4 regions of the Virgibacillus proomii genome follow, and region 3 is predicted to be linked to each of the others. Evidence: riboswitches for the same ligand, from Rfam matches in the RefSeq annotation. Region 3 holds a riboswitch; each other region holds the start of a gene.

Region 1 (5,635 bases), on a different contig from region 3:
TTGTTCCCATTTTTATTGTCATCTCCCATAATATCTGCTTTTAGAATATGAAAAATATTCTACTCATTTGTTTTAGAGGAACGACTATTTTCAAAAGCACATTCATCCATTTGATTGGAAATGTTTTTCTGATACATAGTGTTAGTCCCTTTTCTTTAGTATTCCTTCACGATGTTACCTTTTTTAATAGTATTCAAATCTTTTAAACATCAATGCTTGATTATTTAATGAGACAACTCTAAAATAAATATAATTAGCCGAGCATAGGAAAGCTAGACTTTTGCTTACATACAATGGAAGAAGAAATCATATCCATACTTCTATCCAAAGAAAGAAGGAGAAAAATGAATGATGTTTCTCAGATTAGATCAGGTAGTTTATATACAATAGGGGCATACGTTCTATGGGGGTTTCTACCAATCTATTGGAAATTCCTTGATCATGTTTCACCTGGAGAAACGTTAGCTCATCGCAGTATCTGGTCATTTATTTTCATGTTTATCATCGTTTTAGTTACCCGAAACTGGCAAGAATTTATAGATGAATGGAAGGCTTTGCTTCATGATAAACGGAAATTAATAGGCATTTCATTGGCAACTATTGTCATTAGCCTAAATTGGCTAACCTTTATTTGGGCAGTAAATAGTAATCATGTTGTACAAGCAAGTTTAGGTTACTATATTAATCCATTAATCAGTATTTTATTAGGAATCATTGTTCTAAAAGAAGCTTTTACCATGAGACAAACCGTATCGTTTATTCTTGCAACTATTGGAGTTCTGTATTTAACATTTAGTTATGGCACGTTTCCTTGGGTTTCTTTACTGCTTGCAACTACCTTTGGACTGTATGGATTATTGAAAAAAAAGCTAGATATAAAAGCAATGATTGGACTAACCATAGAGACGATGCTTATTGTACCAATCGCTATTATTTATGTGATTATGATTCCAGACCATGCTTTTCAAATAAACGAATTTTTTTCAAACACTAACTTTTTATTAATGGGAGCTGGAGTAATGACTGCTGTTCCATTATTATTATTTGCTAGTGGAGCAAAACGAATCACTTTAGGAATGATTGGCTTTTTACAATACATTGCTCCTACATTAATGCTGTTAATAGGTGTATTTCTCTATGATGAAGCTTTCACATCAGCCCATTTTATCGCTTTTTTATTTATTTGGGCTGCGTTAATAAACTATATGCTGTCGAGTTTTTATCATCCGTTTAGAAACAAACAGATGTCATCTTCTAAAACTACGAGTTGACATAAAGCCATTATACTCATATAATATTCAGTAATTTAACAATTGTATCTCTTATCAAGAGCGGTGGAGGGAATAGGCCCTGTGAAACCCAGCAACCTGAAAGCAATTCTGCATATTGCTTTTTACGGTGCTAAATCCTACAGATCATCTTGTAAATGATCTGAAAGATAAGAGGAGGAACAGAATGACCCAAACCCTCTTCTTATTAGGAAGAGGTTTTTTTATTTACCTCTTCTTCTCAAGTGAGCAAAAACGAAAGGAGTCGGTTTGCAACGTCCAAACAGAAAACAAGGCAACAGAAGGAACCGATGCTGACTAGGCATAGTCAAAAATTTTTTTCTTAAGAGCTGTTCACTTTTTCTTCATCAAAACTATTAGGGAGGAATAAGTAATGACAAATTTTCAAAAGCATGACAGGGAGACCGTATTACTACATGGAGGGCAAATACCTGACCCTACAACAGGATCAAGAGCTGTACCAATTTATCAAACGACATCTTATGTTTTTAACGATACAACACATGCACAAAACTTATTTGGATTAAAGGAAGCAGGCAATATCTATTCGCGAATTGGCAATCCTACCGTTGCTGCGTTTGAACAACGGGTAGCAGAATTAGAAGATGGAGTTCAGGCTGTTGCAACTTCTTCAGGAATGGCCGCCATTACATTTGCCATTCTTAATGTAGCAAGTGCAGGAGATGAAATTATCACAGATAGTAACCTTTACGGCGGTACTTACAATCTATTTGCGAATACATTGCCGCGTTATGGTATTCATGTAAAATTTGTTGATGGAACGAATCCGAACGAGGTTGAAGCAGCTATTACAAACAAAACAAAAGCTATTTTTGGAGAAACGATTACGAACCCAAGCCTCCAGATATTTGATGTAGAAAAAATAGCTGCGATTGCCCATGCCCATCATATTCCACTAATTATTGATAACACATTTGCACCATATATCACAAAACCCCTAGCTTGGGGTGCAGATATTGTCGTACATTCGGCGACCAAATGGATAGGTGGACATGGTACCACGATTGGAGGTGTCGTCGTCGATGGCGGACGATTTAATTGGAATCATGAAAAATTCCCGGGATTTACAGTTCCAGATGAAAGCTATCATGGTCTAAGGTTTGTCGATGTAGGACCAGCTGCCTTTGCTACAAAATTACGAGTTCAATTGTTACGTGACATAGGTGCCTGTTTGAGCCCTTACAATGCCTTTTTATTATTACAAGGATTGGAAACATTGCATTTACGCTTGCCACAGCATGTCCAAAACGCCCAGAAAGTTGCTGCATATCTGAATAGCCATCCGGCAATTGAGTGGGTATCATATCCAGGTCTGGAAAGTCATCCATCCTATCATTTAGCAAAAAAATATTTCAGTCATGGTGCTGGATCGATTATTACCTTTGGTATCAAGGGAGGGCTAGAAGCAGGTCGTACGTTAATTGACAACATTGAACTATGGTCACATGTCGCTAATGTTGGTGATGCAAAATCATTAATCATTCACCCGGCATCCACCACCCATCAACAGCTGTCAACAGAAGAATTAGCAGTAAGTGGAACAACAGAAGAAATGGTTCGTTTATCTATCGGTTTGGAATCGATAAATGATTTGCTAAAAACATTAGATACTGCCATTGCCAAAGCAACTGGGAATGCTGAAACAATTGGATCTGATGAAGATGATGCCATTGAATGGTTACTCCATTCTCCATTCGCTAGAGAAGATGGGAATGTCCGTAAGAAAACGATTGTAGTATATGGGCTGGGACAGGCAAATAATAGCAGTAAAGAAAAAGTGAAGCAATTGCAACAATTAGGATTTGATCTCGTCGAAGTTGGCAAAACCTTTCATTCAGAAACGCTTCCTCAATATGATGAATTGTCTGCTATTCCAACCATAGTGGATGCAATCTGGTTCATTCAACCTGAGTTACCGGCTACTGTATTGCAACAGTTCATTAATAAAGATGGTAAGATTTTATGGATCGAACATCCAGATGCCAATCTTACTGTGTTAGAGAATGTAAAAGCTGCAGGAATACCGATTATTACTGGGAAGAATCCTTATGAGTTGGCTGTTTCTCTCCGATGTAATCAAAAAAGTCTGGTTACCGTATAATGAATGGTATCTTTTTCAGCATTATTTGCTGGGTTTGAGATTTTGGACGAATAGGATCCAGATTATGGTCTCAAATTAAATCAAATTTCAAAATCAGAGAAAATCAAGCAATAGTAAAGATTCTGTTACCAGTTGAAGTTCTGCTAAACTTGATTTTTCTTAAAAAATCCAATAAAAGTGTATGTTTAGAAAAACTTGGCTAGCAGCAAAGCGCAGACCATAGCCTTAGTTACACGTATACTTAGAACTTAAAAATTTTTAACTACGTTGAATGAACTTCAACGCTAAAAAAAATTTATCCGTTCTAACGTGCGAAGAAACTCGATGTCCATTTTACCCTACTTTTTAAACAGCCTCTAAAAGTCAATATTATTATATTTAAAGGTTTACTTTATTATAAAATTGGAAAAATTATAAGTAACCTTCCCTTTCTTGATCGCCTTACAAATTTGGAGGCGATCTTTATTTTTCACAGATAGAAAGGTTTATAATAGTCAATTTGCGGTAAACTAAGAGTAGATGACCGAACTCTATACATAACATATCATTTGGAGTTAACGAGTTTACCCCCTAATTAAATTTACACAATAAATACAGCAGCGGTGTGATGAAATATGCAAAAAAACAGTAAAAACAAGTACTTTTTTGGCATTATCTTTATGCTAATCACTGGAATAGGGTTATTCATTCTGTTCCAATCGCCAATCGCTTTAACCAATAAAGATCAAGAAACAAATGGGCAGCCACATAAGACAAAAGCATATGGAAAAGTGAATATAATAAAAGAACATAAACAGCGCCCATATCATACATCAGCATTAAAAAAAGAACAGCCAGTGATTAAATATTTTTCTGAACCGGTCCATATTACTGCGATTGGTGATTCGTTAACACAAGGAATTGGGGATGAAACGAAGCAAGGAGGATATATAGGTGTTTTAGAGCAAATGTTCAACAAGCGCAAAAGTACTGGTACGTTTGATAATTTTGGTAAACGGGGCAATCGATCCGATCAATTGCTAAAAAGTTTAAATGAACCAGATATTAATTCCTCTATTCAACGGGCAAATATTGTATTAATTACCATTGGAGCTAATGATATTATGCAAGTATTGAAGGAAAATATCACAAATTTGGAAATGGACGATTTTACTATCGAGCGACAAAACTATGAAAATCGCTTAGTTAAAATCATTGGAAAAATAAAGCGTATCAATCCTGCTACAGACATTTATTTATTAGGCTTTTACAACCCCTTTGCGAGGTATTTTAAAGATATTCAAGAATTAGAAATCATAGCTAAAGATTGGAACACAACTGGTGGAAACGTTACAAAAAAAATCGACCATACGTATTTTATACCTATGATGGATTTGTTTGATAATACTGCCAAAGAAGTATTTGCAGATGACAACTTTCACCCTAATCGTCTTGGTTATCAGCTTATAGCCGAACGCGTACTGGAGTATATTAACAAAGAGAAAGAAGATGACTCGTATGGGGAATAGGATTGAACAAAGGAAATGGAAGCAATGGTTTATAGCCTTATTATCTCTAAATATCATTTTGTTCCTGCTATTTCTAATATTTATTTTCTGGCCGGTTTCAGAAGTGGATTATCCTGATCCTTCTGCTAAGCCAAATAGTGAAAGCTCCGAGTTTGTAGTACGAACAACAAAAGAAAATTTGAACGAACTGGTTAATGCTTATATTGATCAGCTTTTAGAGGGAACAAATCATCGATATCGTGTTGAATTAGGTGAAGATGTGCATTTAATTGGAGAATTGCCGGTATTTTCTTCAACTGTTCCATTATCTGTCCATTTAGAACCATTTGTTCAAGAAAACGGGGATATTATTTTAAAACAAAGATCTATCTCCATTGGTTTATTGGCATTACCAAACCAAAAGATTATGGAGTATATTAAAAAATATTTGCCAATGCCAGAGTGGGTTATAGTTAATCCGAAAAAAGAAGAAATTTATCTTGCTGTTACCGATATAAAGCTAAAAAGCAACTTTCAGATTGAGGTCGAGCACATTGATTTAGAAGCAAATAATATAGCATTCAAATTTAGAGTGCCATATCAAACATTGGGAATTGAATAATCAAACTGTATCTTTTTGTACCATGAGAACATGGATTCTCAGGTGTCAGGCATACCTTACAGTAAGATAACTAGTTTGGAAAAACTTGGCTTGTTGCCATGTCTTTCTGGCGAAA
Region 2 (5,635 bases), 950 kb from region 3:
TCAATTCGGAGCATACGAAAAAACGGTTGAAGCAAATCAAGTAATTTTAACCAAAAATTAATCATTGTTATCACCATTTGTCACAATCCGTACAAATTTCTCTGCTGTTTGTTTATGCGCATCAAACCCGGTTAATTGGTTGAAAATACCTTCCAAGGAACCTTGCTTATTCTGCTCTCGTAATTCTTCAAACGTTCCATCTGCGGCAATATCTCCATCTAGAAGGAGTACAATGCGATTACTAATCTTTTCGACAACATCCATAATATGCGAAGAGTAAAAAATCGTTTTCCCATGTGCGACTAGCTGCTCTAAGATGTCTTTTATAATCATCACACTATTGGCATCCAGTCCACTTAATGGTTCATCAAGAAAAATCAAATCTGGGTTATGTAAGAGGCTGGAAATAATTAAAACTTTTTGCCGCATCCCCTTGGAAAACGAAGAAATACGTGTATGTAAAACATCTTCCATGCCAAATTGCTGCATGAGGCTTTCGGCTTTGTTTGCTGCTTCGTTTTGCTCCATGCCGTAAAGCTCACCAATAAATGTTAAATACTCATTTGCTGTCAGATTATCATAAATCTCTGCATTTTCTGGAACATAACCAATTTTACGCTTATATGAATAATCACTTGTTGCAATATCTTCGCCAAAGATTTCTACCGTACCACTATATTCTTCCACTAAACCGAGCATAATTTTAAGGGTGGTACTTTTTCCGGCACCATTAGGTCCAATATATCCAATAATTTGTCCTGGATATACATCGAGATTAATGTTATTTAATACGTTTTTGCTCCCATAACTCATAGATACATTTTTTAATGACAGCACTTTTTCCGTATACATCAAGCTCACCTGCTTCCTGGTAAATTTTTAAATTCAATGTCAACCACCCAGCCTTCAAGTGGTAAGGAATAAAAAAGAAGTGCTTTCCTAACTAAATAATGACAGTTTGTGAAAAAACGAATAGATTGTAGGAGCACTTCATAGGATCATTATACGGCAATAGAGATTATTTATCATCCAATTTTTATAATATGGGAAACAATTTCAAAATAGGAAATCTATTGGGGGTAGATTCAGGAAAATCTGATTTATAACATGATGGAAATGACATGATGAAAAGTTAAATTTCCCAGTGTTAAAATAGGAAGTCCTTTCTAGTTACTAGTAAAATAAGTATCACAAGTTTATCCACATAACAAACATAAGTAGATGATACTATGCTTATTAACATAACTGAAAAGCTTGTAATCGTAAATGTAAAATAACCTCCCAGTTTTTTAACTTGTTTTCGCAAATTTTAAATAAAATATTGACAACGATATATTTTCCGTGTAGAGTATAAACAAATTTAATATACATGTATTTCTTATCCAGAGAGGTGGAGGGACTGGCCCAGTGAAGCCTCGGCAACAGACTTTGTTAAAGTACTGTGCCAATTCCAGCAAGCACAATGCCTGAAAGATAAGAAGAGTGATAAAGACGTTAATCAACCAACCTCTTCTTATTTCTATTAGGAAGAGGTTTTTATATTTTTATTGGATCATTCAATAATAGGTAACTCTTCCTAAATAAAATGGGCAATTGCTTTACGAGTTCCAAATCATTTTGGTGCTTGTACTTTTTACAATGAAAAGAAGGGAAGATGAGAAAATGAGTAAATTAGATGAAGTACAATGGCAATATTTAAAGAAAAGCTTAGATGAAATGGAATACGGATCTGTCGTTATTACCGTCCATGATGGAAGGGTTACGCAAATTGACACAACGGAGAAAAAGCGGTTTACCAATAATAACAATCGTTCATTGCAAAAATGTAAATAATTACTGCCGATTAGACAACTAAAGGCATCTTTCACCTATCAAATTATTAGAGAAGGTGTAGGATGCCTTTTTCTATGTCAGGAAATCGTTATACGTAAGAGAGTATAAATTTTTATTCAAAAACGGATTCGACAGCGAAAAGGTACGCGTGTGGATGAGGCACGCTAGCCCTGTTCAAATTTTTGTTATTTCATAGAAAGGAGAGCTTATATAATGACGGAACGATGTAGGCAAGAAACGTTTGTCACGCAAATTGGAAATCGTAAAGATGAGCCATTTCATGCGGTAAGTACGCCGGTCTATTTCTCTACTGCTTTTCGCCATACGGAAATTAGCTCGAATGAGGGCTATGATTATTCCCGCTGTGGAAGTCCTACTCGTGATGTGCTTGAAGAAGCAGTGGCCCAGCTGGAATACGGAGACAAAGCCTTTGCTACAGCTTCTGGGATGGCAGCAGTACATTTAGTATTTTCCCTGTTTCATAAAAATACGCATTTTATTTCGTCACGAGACATTTACGGAGGAAATTATCGGTTATTTGCAATGCTTCAAGATAAATACGGGTTTGAATTTACCTACTGGGAAGGCGATTGTTACGATACATTAGCTTCAAACATCAAAGAAAATACACAGGCAATTTTTATTGAATCACCCACGAATCCGTTAATGCGAACGGTTGATTTAGTAAAAGTTTCGAACATCGCTAAACAGTATGATCTGCTTTTAATTGTAGATAACACGCTGTATACCCCGTTAATTCAACAACCGATTAAAGAAGGAGCTGATATCGTCATTCATAGTGCAACGAAATACTTAGCTGGGCATAATGATGTGTTAGCAGGATTGGTCATTGCCAAAGGAGAAAAACTTAGTAAACAACTCGCTTTTCTTCATCAGTCGATAGGAACGGTCTTATCACCATATGATTGCTTTAGTCTGATCCGAGGGATAAAAACGTTAGCGTTGAGAATGGAGAAGCAAGAATCGAATGCAAAGCAAATCGTTCCGTATTTGCAACAGCACCCGCTTGTTACGGATGTTTACTATCCCGGTCGAGGCGGGATGGTCAGTTTTGAAATTCTCGATGAAGTTTATGCACCACTGTTTTTAAAGGCTGTACAATTATTTACCTTTGCAGAGAGTCTAGGAGGAGTAGAAAGCTTTATTACGTATCCTGTTACCCAAACACATATGGATATTCCGGAAGAAATTCGCAATGCATATGGTTTGTCTAATCGTTTACTGCGGATTTCAGCAGGTATTGAACACGCAAATGATCTAATTGCAGATTTAAATCAAGCGTTTGATTTAATCGTAAAGGAGGATGTGAAACAAACATGAGCTTATTGCAACAACTACAAGAGCAAATTTTAATTGCAGATGGTGCCATGGGAACGATGCTATATTCGTATGGCATCGATCAAAGTTTTGAACAATTAAATATAACCCATCCAGATCAAGTTCAACAGGTACATGAAGCGTATATTCATGCTGGAGCAACAGTCATTCAAACAAACACATATGGTGCAAATTATATTAAATTGGCACGATACGGCTTAGAAGAGCAAGTTAAAAAGATGAACCAAAAAGCAGTACAAATTGCAAAGCAAGCTCGTCAACAAGGAGTATACATTTTAGGGGGGATTGGCGGTATTCACGGCGTTCAAGCATTAAATGAAACAAAAGAAGAAATTAAACGAAGCTTTCGAGAACAATTATATTGTTTACTTTTAGAGGGAGTAGATGGGCTTATTTTAGAAACCTATTATAATCTCGATGAGTTAACGATGGTGTTAGAAATTGCCAGGGAGGAAACAGAAATTCCTATTATTGCAAATGTGTCCATGCATGTTCCGGGAGTTTTGGAAAATGGAATACCGTTGGCTGAAGCGTTACACCAACTGGAATCTTTAGGTGCGGATGTTGTTGGTGTTAATTGCCGTTTTGGACCATCCCAAATGATTACATCCTTACAATCCGTTCCTTTACCAAAAAAGGCCTTTTTAGCTGCATATCCAAATTCAAGCTTGCCTGCATATCGGGATGGTGTACTTTATTACGAAAATGAACCGGCTTATTTTAAACAGTGTGCCCGACAATTGCGAGAGCAGGGGGTACGTTTAGTAGGTGGTTGTTGTGGAACAACTCCTGATCATATTAAAGCATTAGCTGAAGGATTAAAAGATACGGACCCGATTACAGAAAAAGTGGTAGAAATTCCGAAGCGAGAGAGAGTAGTTGTAAAAAGGAAACGAAGAAAAATCGCTGGCAGAATTAGCAAAAGAACGACATACTATTATCGTTGAATTAGATGCTCCGAAACATTTAGATATGACAGAATATCACCAGGGAATACAAGCGTTAAAAGAAGCTGGAATCGACGCAGTGACACTTGCCGATAATTCGCTTGCAACACCGCGAATATGTAATACAGCTATTGCAACAACTATTAAAGAGCACGGGATTAAACCGTTAGTCCATATAGCTTGCCGAGATCGTAATTTAATTGGTTTACAGTCGCATTTGATGGGATTAGACATTTTAGGAATTCATGAAATTTTAGTTATAACAGGGGACCCAACTAAAATTGGCAGTTTCCCAGGAGCAACTTCTGTTTTTGATGTTAATTCGTTTAAGTTAATTGAATTAATTAAAAAAGGAAATAAAGGCATATCATTTTCCGGGCATTCTCTAAGAGAACATACCTCATTTACAGTAGGGGCAGCTTTTAATCCAAATGTGAATAATATAGAAAAAGCGGTTGCTCGATTGGAGAGAAAAATAGCAAGTGGTGCTGATTTTATCATGACACAGCCCGTTTATAGCAAAGAGAAAATAATTGCTTTGAAACAAGCGACCTCACATATAGAGACACCGATTTTTATTGGAATTATGCCATTAACGTCTACAAGAAATGCTGAATTTTTACATCATGAAGTTCCGGGGATAAAGCTTACGGATGAAGTTCGATCCCGTATGAAAGCAGCAGAAGGAAATCGAGAACAATCAACAAAAGAAAGTATTGCTATTTCGAAAGAGCTACTTGATACAGCTTTTGAACATTTTCACGGGATATATCTTATCACTCCGTTTATGCGTTATGATATGATCGTCGAATTAGTTAACTATATTCATCAAAAAACAAATTCCATGCGAGTACAACCAAGCTTATCCTTACATTAATTAGGGGTCTAGGATTTAGAATAAATAAACTTCAAATTTAAAGGATAGTCGTTAGGACATAATGATTAACCTATCCTGGAACCCGAAAGAAAATGTCAATAGTATTTATTTCATGATTTTCTATTATATAAAAAATGGAGGAGTATATATGTCAAAAATAAAGAGTTCGAATATTGGTTATCCGAGAATTGGAGAAAATCGCGAGTGGAAAAGAGCATTAGAAAATTTTTGGAGTGGAGTCATTTCTGAGACGGAATTAATTGAAAAAACAACAGAAATCCGTTTACGCAATTTGAAAAAACAACAGGAAAAAGGAATCGATTTAATCCCGGTAAATGACTTTTCCTTATATGACCATGTTTTAGATACGGCCATTATGTTTGGAATCGTACCGAAACGTTTTAACTATACTGGTGGAAAAGTAGATAGGCACACGTACTTCGCTATTGCGCGTGGAACAGATGGGGCCGTCGCTTCAGAAATGACAAAATGGTTTAACACAAACTATCATTATATCGTTCCGGAATTAAATGGCGTTAAGCCTTCATTAGTAGAGAACCGTGCTTTAACCTTTTATCAAGAAGCTAAAGAAAAACTAGGTATTGATGGAAAGCCTGTC
Region 3 (5,635 bases):
GCTTTTAAAGATTGGGCGATAAGCCAAGTTTTTCTAACCTAAAAACGTACATTTACTCCTTTTCTACGTGTCAAAATGCCTTCCGAATTATATTTACGATACCTGATAAAGTCAGATATTCATATTGCCTCTTTGTGATTAAACATTCACTCTAAAGAAAGACTAAGCTCGTTTGCATGAACAATTGGAACAGTAGAAAAAATTTAGCCTATTCCTAAATCCTTTCGTGCATTTGTATCTATATTTAAATGTTCAATCTTCTTTACATGATACCAAAGCTGTTAACGAACATATCTGCCTCAACTGTAGAATCTCTATAAGAGTTTCCAGGATCATATAGAGTTGTTTCACTGAATTTTCTAGTTTTTCTAATAAATTATCATGAAATCAGATAAAGGGTAATAAATCATCGGTTTTAAATGCTTATTTATACTATCCGTGCTTGAAGAAAGTCTGGAATCATTTTCCCCTAGCTAAAATAACCGCTTTCATTGTTCCCCTTGTATTGAAGATTTATCCCGCATGTAAGATGTCGTATTTTTCTCATTTCAAAATGTGCTATTAATGTTACGACATGATGAGAAAAACGGCATCTAAATACCCGATTCGTTCAACTAACATTCCGTGTAAAAAACATTCCACGGAATGAAGTTTCACTTTATTCCAATGTTACTTGAAAACTATAATATTATTCGTCTGTATTAAAGTATAGTCTTACATTTTTGTTGCAAATATGTTGCAAGACGCATTTTAATATAATCATGCTTACTAGACTATTAATTTTAAATAAAATGATATTAATTAGGAAAAAAGTAAGATAATACAAAAATACTATTTGACAGAAAATAAAATAAGTAATACTATAGTAACAATAATTTAATATACAATACTTCTTATTAAGAGAGGTGGAGGGAATTGGCCCAAAGAAACCTCGGCAACGGGAATGATACTATTCCTGTGCCAAGTCCAACAAGCATTTTATGCTTGATAAATAAGAGGAGACCCCAATGAAATGGTATCTCTTCTTGAAAATATACAAGGGGGGGTATTTTGTTTTTATATGACAAGTAAAGCTAAACATTTAGCACCGAACTAGACTATAAAACTAGAATGGGTTTTTATACTTTAGTCTTTTAATTATTTTGGGATTTAAATGCCAATGAATGACTGCAAATGGCTTATAGCTTTAATTTTCAGACAATTAACGCAAATGAGTTAGATTTTTTAAGAATGTAGCTTTTTTTAAAAAGCAGCATATGATATACTATTCCATTTTTAGATTATTTTAAAAATTTAGGTTTGGTCTGTTTGTTTTAAAGTTGACAGTTATTTTTATAATTATATAGGTCGAAAAATTCCGAAATAATAAAGAATATGGTTAATGCTACTAATTTAAAAAGGAGGGATCAACATGGGCAATAATTTATTAGAAATCAAAAATTTAAAAACTTCTTTCAGAATTAAAGATCATTATTATGCTGCAGTGGACGATGTCTCTTTATTAGTAAATAAAAATGAGACGATGGCGATTGTAGGTGAGTCTGGTTCTGGAAAAAGTGCTTTAGCATTCTCGATAATGAGATTACATAATCGAGCAAAGATAGAAGGAAATATTTACTTCCATGGCCAAGATATTGTTCATTTACCAAATGCAAAATTAAATAAGCTCCGAGGTAATGACATGGCTATGATTTTTCAAGATCCTTTAACAGCATTAAATCCATTGATGACTGTTGGGGAACAAATAGGTGAAGCATTATTACTCCACAATAAGGAACTAACGAAGCAAGAGCGCCAAGATCAGGTTATTAACTTACTAAAACAAGTTGGTATACCTAGACCAACGTATACATGTGAACAATACCCCCATCAATTATCAGGTGGAATGCGACAGCGGGTTATGATTGCAATTGCTATCTCAAATAAACCAAAATTACTAATTGCTGATGAACCTACAACAGCTTTAGACGTAACCATTCAAGCTCAAATATTACGTTTAATCAATGATTTAAAAGACAAGATGAACACAGGTATCATTTTAATAACCCATGATTTAGGGGTTGTGGCAGAGATGGCAGATCGTGTAGCAGTAATGTATGCAGGGCAAGTTGTTGAAGTAGCAAATGTACAAACACTGTTTAAAAACCCTCTACATCCATATACTAGATCGTTGTTAAACTCCATACCAAATACAGATCAAGTAAACGATAAGCTTCATGTTATTCAAGGAATTGTACCTTCCTTGCAAAATCTACCGCGTGAAGGGTGTCGGTTTGCTGCACGAATTCCGTGGGTAGAGAGAACAGCTCACGAATCGGACCCGAAATTGCGTGAAGTCGCTCCTGATCATTTTGTTCGCTGTACGTGTTATCAACACTTTTACTTCCCAGAGGAACAAAATAAGGAGGTGTTTGGTAATGGCACTTTTAGAAGTTAAAGATTTAAAAGTCCATTTTCCAATTCGAGGAGGAGTCTTAAATCGGAAAATTGACGAGATCAAGGCTGTAGACGGAGTTTCATTTTCTATTGAACAAGGAAAAACATATGGTCTTGTAGGTGAATCAGGATCAGGTAAAACAACAACAGGACGTGCGATTATTGGATTAAATCATGTCACGAGCGGAAATATACGATTTTCTGGTGTTGATTTAACGAACTTAAGATCAAACCGAAGGGATATTCGGAAAGAAATTCAGATGATCTTTCAAGATCCTTACTCTTCCTTAAATCCCAAAAAAAGAGTATTCGATATTGTTGCAGAACCGCTACGCAACTTTGAAAGATTATCAAAAGTGGAAGAAAGAAAACGAGTACAAGAATTGCTGGAACATGTTGGCTTAAGCCCAGAAAGCATTTTTAAATATCCACACCAATTTTCAGGTGGACAACGGCAACGAATTGGAATTGCCCGAGCGATTGCATTAAAGCCAAAATTAATTATAGCAGATGAGCCAGTATCTGCTCTGGATGTATCGGTTCAAGCTCAAGTTCTAAATTTTCTAAAGGATATTCAAAAGGATTTAAATTTAACGTATCTTTTCATTAGTCATGACCTAGGTATTGTAAAACATATGTGTGATGAAATAGGCATCATGTACAAAGGACGTTATGTAGAAGAGGGTTCTAGGGATGACATTTTTTATAATCCTCAACATATTTATACAAAACGTCTCATTGCGGCGATTCCGGATATCGATCCTTTTAAGCGACAAAAACTACAGAAATGGCGAGATGAAGTAGAAAAAGAATATAAGAAACATTATGATGATTATTTTGATCATGAAGGCTTGGCTTACGGTTTACGGAGTATATCCAATACTCATTTAGTAGCTTTGCCGCAGAAAGGTTGATAACATGTGGAAATTTACTGTTAGACGACTATTGATTACGATGCCGCAAATCATTTTGTTAAGTGTATTAGTTTTTATTATGGCACAAATGATGCCTGGAGATGCATTATCAGGTTTAATCGATCCGAATATCGATCCAGCTGCTATGGAAGAGCAACGGGAAAAATTGGGACTTAATGATCCTTGGTATGAGCAATATGCTGATTGGTTTACTTCAGCCTTGCAAGGAGATTTAGGGCAATCTTTTCGCTTTAAAATGCCGGTTGAAAAATTAATTGGAGAGCGACTTGTTAATACCTTTTGGCTTTCTTTAGTAACGTTAATTTTCACTTATATTATAGCTATTCCTCTTGGTATTATAAGCGGTCGTTATAATGATACTTTACGTGATCAATTAATCTCCGGATATACGTATATTGGGTTTGCAACACCGTTATTTATTTTTGCACTTGTCATGCTGTGGCTATTTGGGTATACACTTGGCTGGTTTCCTACAGGCGGAAGCGTTGAGCCAGGGTTAGAGCCCGGGTCATTTGCTTATATCATGAGCAAGTTTAATCATCTATTATTGCCTGCAATTTCTATGGCATTAATTACGACTGTAAATACAGTACAGTATTTGCGAAGTGAAATTATTGACACGAAACAAAAAGACTTTATCATCACAGCCCGAGCTAAAGGTGCTTCGGAGTCACGAGTTTATAACAAGCATATTTTGCGAAACTCTTTACTGCCAATAGCCGCATATTTTGGCTTTGAAATTACTGGCTTAATTGGTGGAACTGTTTTTATTGAGACGATTTATAGTTATCCCGGAATGGGATTATTATTTATGGAATCTGTCTTACAACGCGATTATAGTGTCGTAACATCTGTTGTCTTATTATTCGGAATTGCTTCTATTTTAGGTGCGCTTTTATCAGATATTATTTTAAGTTTAGTGGATCCTAGGATACGAATTAAGTAAATTTATTTGGTTATCTAACATGGAGGTGATATGGTTTGGAACATACAAACATCAACATTATTCATACAGATACAGAAAAAGCCCCTTCGATGATAAGCATTATTTGGCGAGAAATTGTCCGGGATAAAATTGCACTTCTTTCATTATTATTTCTTGTGATCATTACAGCATTTGTCTATGGTATTTCTTTATTTTTAAACCAAGAGGAAATTGTTAAAGTTGATTTATTTGCCATTAACCAACCTCCGTCTTCTGAATTTTGGCTGGGAACCGATTATGGTGGACGGGATATCTTTGGACAGCTCATTATCGGAACACGCAACTCTTTATCAATTGGTATATTAGTAACATTGATGACAGGGAGTATTGGTGTTGTTTATGGATTGGTTTCTGGTTATTATGGTGGAACCATCGACAATATAATGATGCGAATTGTTGATTTCTTCTTAATCTTACCCTTTTTAATGATTGTTATTGTATTTGTAGCAATTGTGCCCAAGTATAGCATATGGTCATTTTCTTTAATTATGACAGCTTTTTTATGGATGGGAATAGCTCGTTTAATTCGTTCAAAGGCATTGCAAGAAAGAGAGTTGGACTATGCCCAAGCTTCCAAAACATTAGGTACACCAGATTGGAAGATTATGTTTACGCAAGTACTACCAAACTTAAGTTCAATTATCATAGTAACGATGACGTTAAACTTAGCTGCTAATATTGGTCTGGAATCCGGGCTTTCCTTTTTAGGTTTTGGATTTCCTGAATCAACTCCAAGTCTCGGGACATTGTTAGGATATGCGCGAAATCCACAAACGTTAGAGTTAAGATGGTGGATTTGGTTGCCGGCTGCGGTAATGGTTTTCCTATTGATGTTGGCTGTTCGAAATGTTGGAGAGGCTTTAAAACGTGCAACGGATGCCCGACAACGTAGAGGCTGATAAAAAACACGTAATTTTTTAAGCTACTTACATCATAGGATGATGTTAAGTATAGATGACGTCAACATGACGTGAATTAAAAAAGGAGGTTTATTTTATGAAAAAAAGAAATTGGCGTTTCATGCTATATGCATGTATGCTAGGATTATTGCTTGCTCTAGTAGCATGTAACAGCGATGATAAAAGCAAGTCAGACAAATCTGGCGATAAGAAGTCAGAAAAAAACGGTGAACAAGTATTTTCGATTGAGGATTTTAATGTAGAGAAGAAAAATGAAGGTGAAGCGATAGACGGAGGTCATTTTAAATACGGTCTCGTTACAGATACGGCTTTTGAGGGATTATTAAACTTTAATTTTTACTCAGGTGAACATGATGATG
Region 4 (5,635 bases), 300 kb from region 3:
TTCCAGGTAAAGGAAAAGGCACTTATGCTTTCATCTCACATAAGCGCCGTTCTTTGCCATTTATCTATCGAAGCTTTTTCAATCTATAGCTAACTATCCATAAAGCTGATGATTATACTCAGCAGCGAAATGTTTACACTTCCGATGTTCTCTCTGACGTTTCCTTTCAACTGCCATACGCTTATCAAGCTTTCGTTCATATTCGGCATAGCCAATATGATGTGACTGCTGCATGGCTTTTTCCATTTCCAAAGTGTAATTCATTTTTATTCCACTATTAATAGGGAATCATCCTTTCTTGTTTCTTACATTCAATAGCCTAACACAGAACAAGTTCCCTGCACAAAGTGGATTTAAACGTATAATAGCACATATCATTGCTTATTTTCTGTTACATGAAATGAAATCCATTCGGTTCATAAAGATACGGTCACTCACGATTATATACGCTGACTTACTTTCAACTATTTTTTCCCGCCTACTGGTACAACCGCACCTTCGTATTTTTCTTCAATAAACTTCTGAATTTTTTCAGATTGTAATACTTCCACTAGCTTATTTAATGCTTGGTTATCCTTATCTTCTTTTTTTACTGCGAGTACATTCACGTATGGAGAATCCTCATCTTCAATAAACAAACCGTCTTTTGTCGGTTTTAGCCCGGCACCGATCGCATAGTTTGTATTGATTACGACTAATGCATTTTCTTCTGTTTCGTAAAATTCCGGAAGCATTGCTGCCTCATATTTAGGGGTAAATTTTAAGTTTTTTGGATTTTCTACAATATCATCAATTGTTGCTGCTGACTTTTCAACAGATTCATTCAGTTTAATTAGTCCTTGTTTTTCGAATAAAGTGAGTACACGACCGTGATCAGGTACAGAGTTACTCAAAATGACTTCTGTCCCATCAGGAATTTTATCTACACTCTTTATTCCCTTTGAATAAACACCAATTGGCTCGATATGGATTCCATCAATATAATCTAACTCATATCCTGTATCACTAATGGTCTGTTTTAGAAATGGTATATGTTGAAAATAATTCGCATCTAATTTTCCGCTTGCTAAATCATCATTTGGTAATACATAATCCTCATATTCTTGAATTTCTAATGTAATACCTTCTTTTTCTAATATCGGCTTTGCCTCTTCTAAAATCTCAGCATGCGGAACACTGGATGCTCCGACCTTTATCGTATTTTTATCAGATGCCTCCTTATCATTCCCACAAGCCGCTAACACAGTTCCTAAACCAATTACTAACAAAACGGAAATAATTATCTTTTTCATTCTTTTCGCTCCTTATTCTTCTGTGATTGTTATCTTTTATCTAATTTTCGAGTGATAAAATCGCCAATAAACTGAAATAGGAAGACAATGATGACAATAAGTATCGAACAGATCAATACGATATCAAAATCTCTTCGCTGAAAGCCAGAATAATAAGCATAGCTTCCAAGTCCACCTGCACCGATTGCACCTGCCATTGCTGTATAACCAATTAAAGCAATCGCGGTAACTGTAATTCCTGATACTAAAGCTGGCATGGATTCTGGCAAGAGCACTTTAAAAATAATGGTTCTGGTTTTTGCGCCCATCGCTTTTGCTGCTTCTACTACTCCTTTATCTACTTCTCGTAAAGCTATCTCAACCAACCTGCCATAGAATGGGGCAGCACCAATGATGAGTGCAGGTAAAGCAGCGTTTGGCCCCCGAGTGGTACCAACTAACAAGTTTGTAAATGGGAACAGCAATAGGATTAAGATAATAAACGGGATAGCTCGAAACACATTTACAAACGTGGCAGTAATAAAGTTAATCATTTTATTTTCCCACAGCCCGTCTTTACTCGTGAGAAATAATAATAATCCTAATAGTATCCCAAAGATGAACGTACCGAATAATGCGATAATCGTCATATAAAATGTTTCATAGGTTGCAACTGCAAAATCTTCTATTTTTATGGTTGGAAACAATTCAGTCAGCATCACGTACAACCTCCAATTCGACTGAGGTTTCATTTTGCACATAGATGATTGCCTCTGTTACCTCATCTGGATCGCCACTCATTTGAATAAATAGTGTTCCGTATGCACCAGCCTGAGTACGAGTAATCTTTCCTTGTAGAATACTAATCTCGATATCATATGTTTTAACCAGTTTGCTGATTAAGGCATCATTTGTCGTCTCGCCGACAAAATGCAATCTGATTATTTTTCCATGCTTATACGTATTGATTAGATAGTCTAAATCATAATCTTCTTCATCGTATCCCATGATTTGTTGAACGAATTTTTGGGTAACTGGACTTTTAGGTTGAGAAAACACATTTAACACATTTCCTTTTTCAACAATTTTCCCATTTTCCATCACAGCAACGTTTTTACAAATCTTCCGAATAACATGCATTTCATGAGTAATTAAAATAATCGTTAAACCTAATTGCTTGTTAATATCTACTAATAATTCCAATATTGAATTTGTCGTTTCAGGATCTAAAGCAGATGTTGCTTCGTCACAAAGCAGCACAGAAGGCTTGTTTGCTAATGCGCGTGCAATACCAACACGTTGCTTCTGTCCGCCGCTTAATTGCGCAGGATAAGCCTTTTCTTTTCCTGTTAGCCCGACTAAATCAATTAATGATTGAACTCGTTTTTTTCTTTCTTCCTTGCCAATACCAGCAATTTCTAGCGGAAATGCAATATTGTCTTCTACCGTACGTGACCAAAGCAAATTAAAATGTTGAAACACCATTCCTATATCCTGTCTAGCTACCCGTAATTTATTCTTACTGAGTGCTGTAATTTCTTGATCATTGATAAAAATTCGCCCACTTGTTGGTTCTTCGAGACGGTTTAAGAGACGGACAAAGGTACTCTTTCCAGCACCACTATAACCGATAACACCAAAGATATCTCCTTGATCAATCGAAAGGGTTAAATCATCAACAGCTGTTGTTTTTGTCTTGTTTGCAGTAAAAATCTTACTCAAACCCTCAATCGATATCACGCCTACTCCTCCTTCTTTTCGCATCGTACTTATTATGCTCTATGTGGCTTAGAAAAACTTGGCTTGTCGCCAAGTCTTTAGCGAAAGCTATAGTTTTTCTTATACTATAAAGTGAAACTCATTCAGTAGGAGTTTGCTTCCCTCTCCTACTGAATATTAGTACCGCAAGGGTATGACCTAAAGGCCCTTAAACGAATCGGGCATTTAGGTGCCGTTTTCTCCCACTTAGGCCCTTTGCATCAACTCAAGATTTTGTCTTACGGCAACTTACATGCGGGATAAACCTAAAAAACTTTATACTTTCCTATAGTGAAATAAAAACGCCTTTCTGTAAGAGAACAGAAAGACGTATGTTTGTCATTTATGTCCCCTCATCTATCAAAGCTAAAGCTTTGCAGGAATTAGCACCTTTCAAACAAAGAAGTTTGAAGGTTGCCGCGGGTTCACTGGGCCAGTCCCTCCACCGCTCAAGATAAGAGTTAAACAATATTTAATTTGAATAAACCATATAATAGCATGCTCTCGTTAACTCTGTCAACGTATTTCTTATTTTTTATGAGTGAATATTTCCGGTCTATACATTATTAAATAGTGATAAATATTTGCTATATTTTTAAATGCATAGATTTTCTCCATTATTTCTCCATCTTTTTTAATGAGTAAGCATGGAACGCTTTGAATTTGGTAATTCTGCATAAAATCGGGGTAAAAAGATGCATTCATTTCGATGAAAATCTCCTGCTGTTGCATTGCTTCAATTTTTTTAAGCATGCCTCTAGCAACATGACATGTCCCGCAAAATGGAGTGAATATATAAAGCAAATAATTATCTTTTTGTAATTGTTCTTTCGTTACCTGTTGCAAACGATCACCTTTTTAATAAGAGTTAAATCAAGAAAATCGGATTAACAGCAATGCTTTTGCTTACCAGTACTTGAGCTAAAATATTCTCAGGGGTTGTTGCTACTTCTCGGTATTCACTGCTAATATGCAGATGCTTTGCATGTGGCAATTCTCTAGCTAACTGTTTGCGCAGCTTTATTCCAGAAGGATCTTCATCAACGAAAATATATACATCCTTTTCATCTAGCTGGTAATCCTCTAACAATTGATCAAACCGTTCTATACCAAGTGTTCCATTTGTACAAACAATCGTTAAATCCTCTGTTATAACTTTATTTACTTGCTTTTTATCTGTTAACCCTTCGACAATTAAAATTTTTTCTGATTCATCTGGTATCATCACATAGCACTCCTTGGGAAATCAAGCGATATGCTTTCACTTCTTGCATTAGAAGGTGAGTAATCATTTATGAAACCAAACGGTCCATTTGCCTAATTAGCGCATATTCCCTTTATTTTCTCTACCAAATTGTACATTCGCTTTTTATTATATGGTGAAACACAGCTATTTAGTGATTGATTGCCTTTGGTAAAATTTCTATATTAAAAAGCTGATTGCAATCCTTTGCACATCAGCTATTATTCTTTGTTTTATTATTCACTTATCATTTCTTCGTATGCTTCAGCAGTTAATAAGTCATCCAGTTCACTTGTCGGCTCTACGACTACCATCCATGCTTTTTCATACGGAGACTCATTAACAAGTTCCGGGCTGTCTTCTAGCTCTTCATTTACTTCGACAACCTTTCCACTAATTGGCGCATACAGTTCGGAAACCGTTTTCACAGATTCAACACTGCCAAATGGCTCATTTATTTCCAATTCATCACCAGGCTCAGGAAGCTCTACAAATACGATATCACCAAGTTCATCTTGAGCAAAATCTGTAATTCCAATTCTTACTTTTCCATCTTCTTTTTTTACCCATTCATGTTCTTTTGAATATAATAGTTCCTTTGGTACGCTCACGTTTATCCCTCCAAAAGTTTACTCCACTTTCACTATACAAGGTTAATCAATTTTTATCCAGTATTTCTTTTTTCATTCAGCCAGCCAATTTTCTTCAAACATGTCTTCCTTAAATCCCACGGTTACCTTCGAACCATCCGTTACAATTGGTCGTTTAATTAACATGCCATCCGAGGCTAATATTTCTGCCATTTCTTCGTCTGTTGCGTCTTTAATCTTATCTTTTATATTCAGTTCTCGATACTTTTTACCACTCGTATTGAAAAATTTTTTTGCGGGTAACCCGCTTTTATCGATGAGTGTAAGGAGTTCATTTTTACTTGGCGGACTTTCCACAATATGTATTGGCTCATAGCTTATTTCTTTATCATCGAGCCACTTTTTTGCTTTTTTACATGTTCCACAATTTGGGTACCAATAAAAGGTTAACGTCATTGTTAAAACCTCCCTTTCATCATTAACTACAAAAGGATGCTCAAAAAGTCAGATTAGAAAAACTTGGCTTGTCGTCAAGTCTTTATGGCGAAAGCTACCGTTTTTCTTATAACCATAAGGTTTTATACTTTCCTATAGTGTAAAAAAGGGAACGGCTTTCCCTTGTCTCTGTTTCTATACTATGCATATATCAAATGCCATTTTACTTGTTGAAACAGTGTCGACTAAAATGTTTCGGTTATTTTTATCTTCTTTTTGAACATATACTATTATTATAGCAAAATCATGAACGAAAATACGAATGAAATGACAAATAA

What was found. Region 3 has a riboswitch for S-adenosylmethionine ahead of BN1066_RS12890 (ABC transporter ATP-binding protein). Riboswitches for the same ligand answer to the same signal wherever they lie in the genome.
Region 1: it holds a riboswitch for S-adenosylmethionine, as region 3 does, so the genes downstream of both, BN1066_RS06220 (O-acetylhomoserine aminocarboxypropyltransferase/cysteine synthase family protein) here and BN1066_RS12890 (ABC transporter ATP-binding protein) in region 3, are expected to answer to the same signal.
Region 2: it holds a riboswitch for S-adenosylmethionine, as region 3 does, so the genes downstream of both, BN1066_RS08930 (YezD family protein) here and BN1066_RS12890 (ABC transporter ATP-binding protein) in region 3, are expected to answer to the same signal.
Region 4: it holds a riboswitch for S-adenosylmethionine, as region 3 does, so the genes downstream of both, BN1066_RS14225 (methionine ABC transporter ATP-binding protein) here and BN1066_RS12890 (ABC transporter ATP-binding protein) in region 3, are expected to answer to the same signal.

What each region holds. Positions count from the first base shown of each region.
Region 1 is NZ_FUFN01000009.1:765,494-771,128, forward strand. Features, by position in the region: gene rarD (EamA family transporter RarD) at 345-1,271, shown strand; SAM riboswitch class I at 1,320-1,445, shown strand; gene BN1066_RS06220 (O-acetylhomoserine aminocarboxypropyltransferase/cysteine synthase family protein) at 1,663-3,411, shown strand; gene BN1066_RS06225 (GDSL-type esterase/lipase family protein) at 4,026-4,919, shown strand; gene BN1066_RS06230 (YpmS family protein) at 4,909-5,520, shown strand.
Region 2 is NZ_FUFN01000010.1:185,765-191,399, forward strand. Features, by position in the region: gene BN1066_RS08920 (hypothetical protein) at 1-65, opposite strand, end outside; gene BN1066_RS08925 (ABC transporter ATP-binding protein) at 58-852, opposite strand; SAM riboswitch class I at 1,376-1,480, shown strand; gene BN1066_RS08930 (YezD family protein) at 1,663-1,833, shown strand; gene BN1066_RS08935 (PLP-dependent transferase) at 2,047-3,174, shown strand; partial or broken gene BN1066_RS08940 (bifunctional homocysteine S-methyltransferase/methylenetetrahydrofolate reductase) at 3,171-5,016, shown strand; gene metE (5-methyltetrahydropteroyltriglutamate--homocysteine S-methyltransferase) at 5,165-5,635, shown strand, end outside.
Region 3 is NZ_FUFN01000010.1:1,134,980-1,140,614, forward strand. Features, by position in the region: SAM riboswitch class I at 891-998, shown strand; gene BN1066_RS12890 (ABC transporter ATP-binding protein) at 1,412-2,437, shown strand; gene BN1066_RS12895 (ABC transporter ATP-binding protein) at 2,418-3,350, shown strand; gene opp4B (oligopeptide ABC transporter permease) at 3,355-4,317, shown strand; gene BN1066_RS12905 (ABC transporter permease) at 4,407-5,255, shown strand; gene opp4A (oligopeptide ABC transporter substrate-binding protein) at 5,353-5,635, shown strand, end outside.
Region 4 is NZ_FUFN01000010.1:1,433,285-1,438,919, reverse strand. Features, by position in the region: gene BN1066_RS20330 (YuzK family famiily protein) at 94-264, opposite strand; gene BN1066_RS14235 (MetQ/NlpA family ABC transporter substrate-binding protein) at 465-1,292, opposite strand; gene BN1066_RS14230 (methionine ABC transporter permease) at 1,322-1,990, opposite strand; gene BN1066_RS14225 (methionine ABC transporter ATP-binding protein) at 1,980-3,011, opposite strand; SAM riboswitch class I at 3,380-3,490, opposite strand; gene BN1066_RS14220 (thioredoxin family protein) at 3,558-3,875, opposite strand; gene BN1066_RS14215 (toprim domain-containing protein) at 3,898-4,254, opposite strand; gene gcvH (glycine cleavage system protein GcvH) at 4,509-4,883, opposite strand; gene BN1066_RS14205 (arsenate reductase family protein) at 4,956-5,318, opposite strand.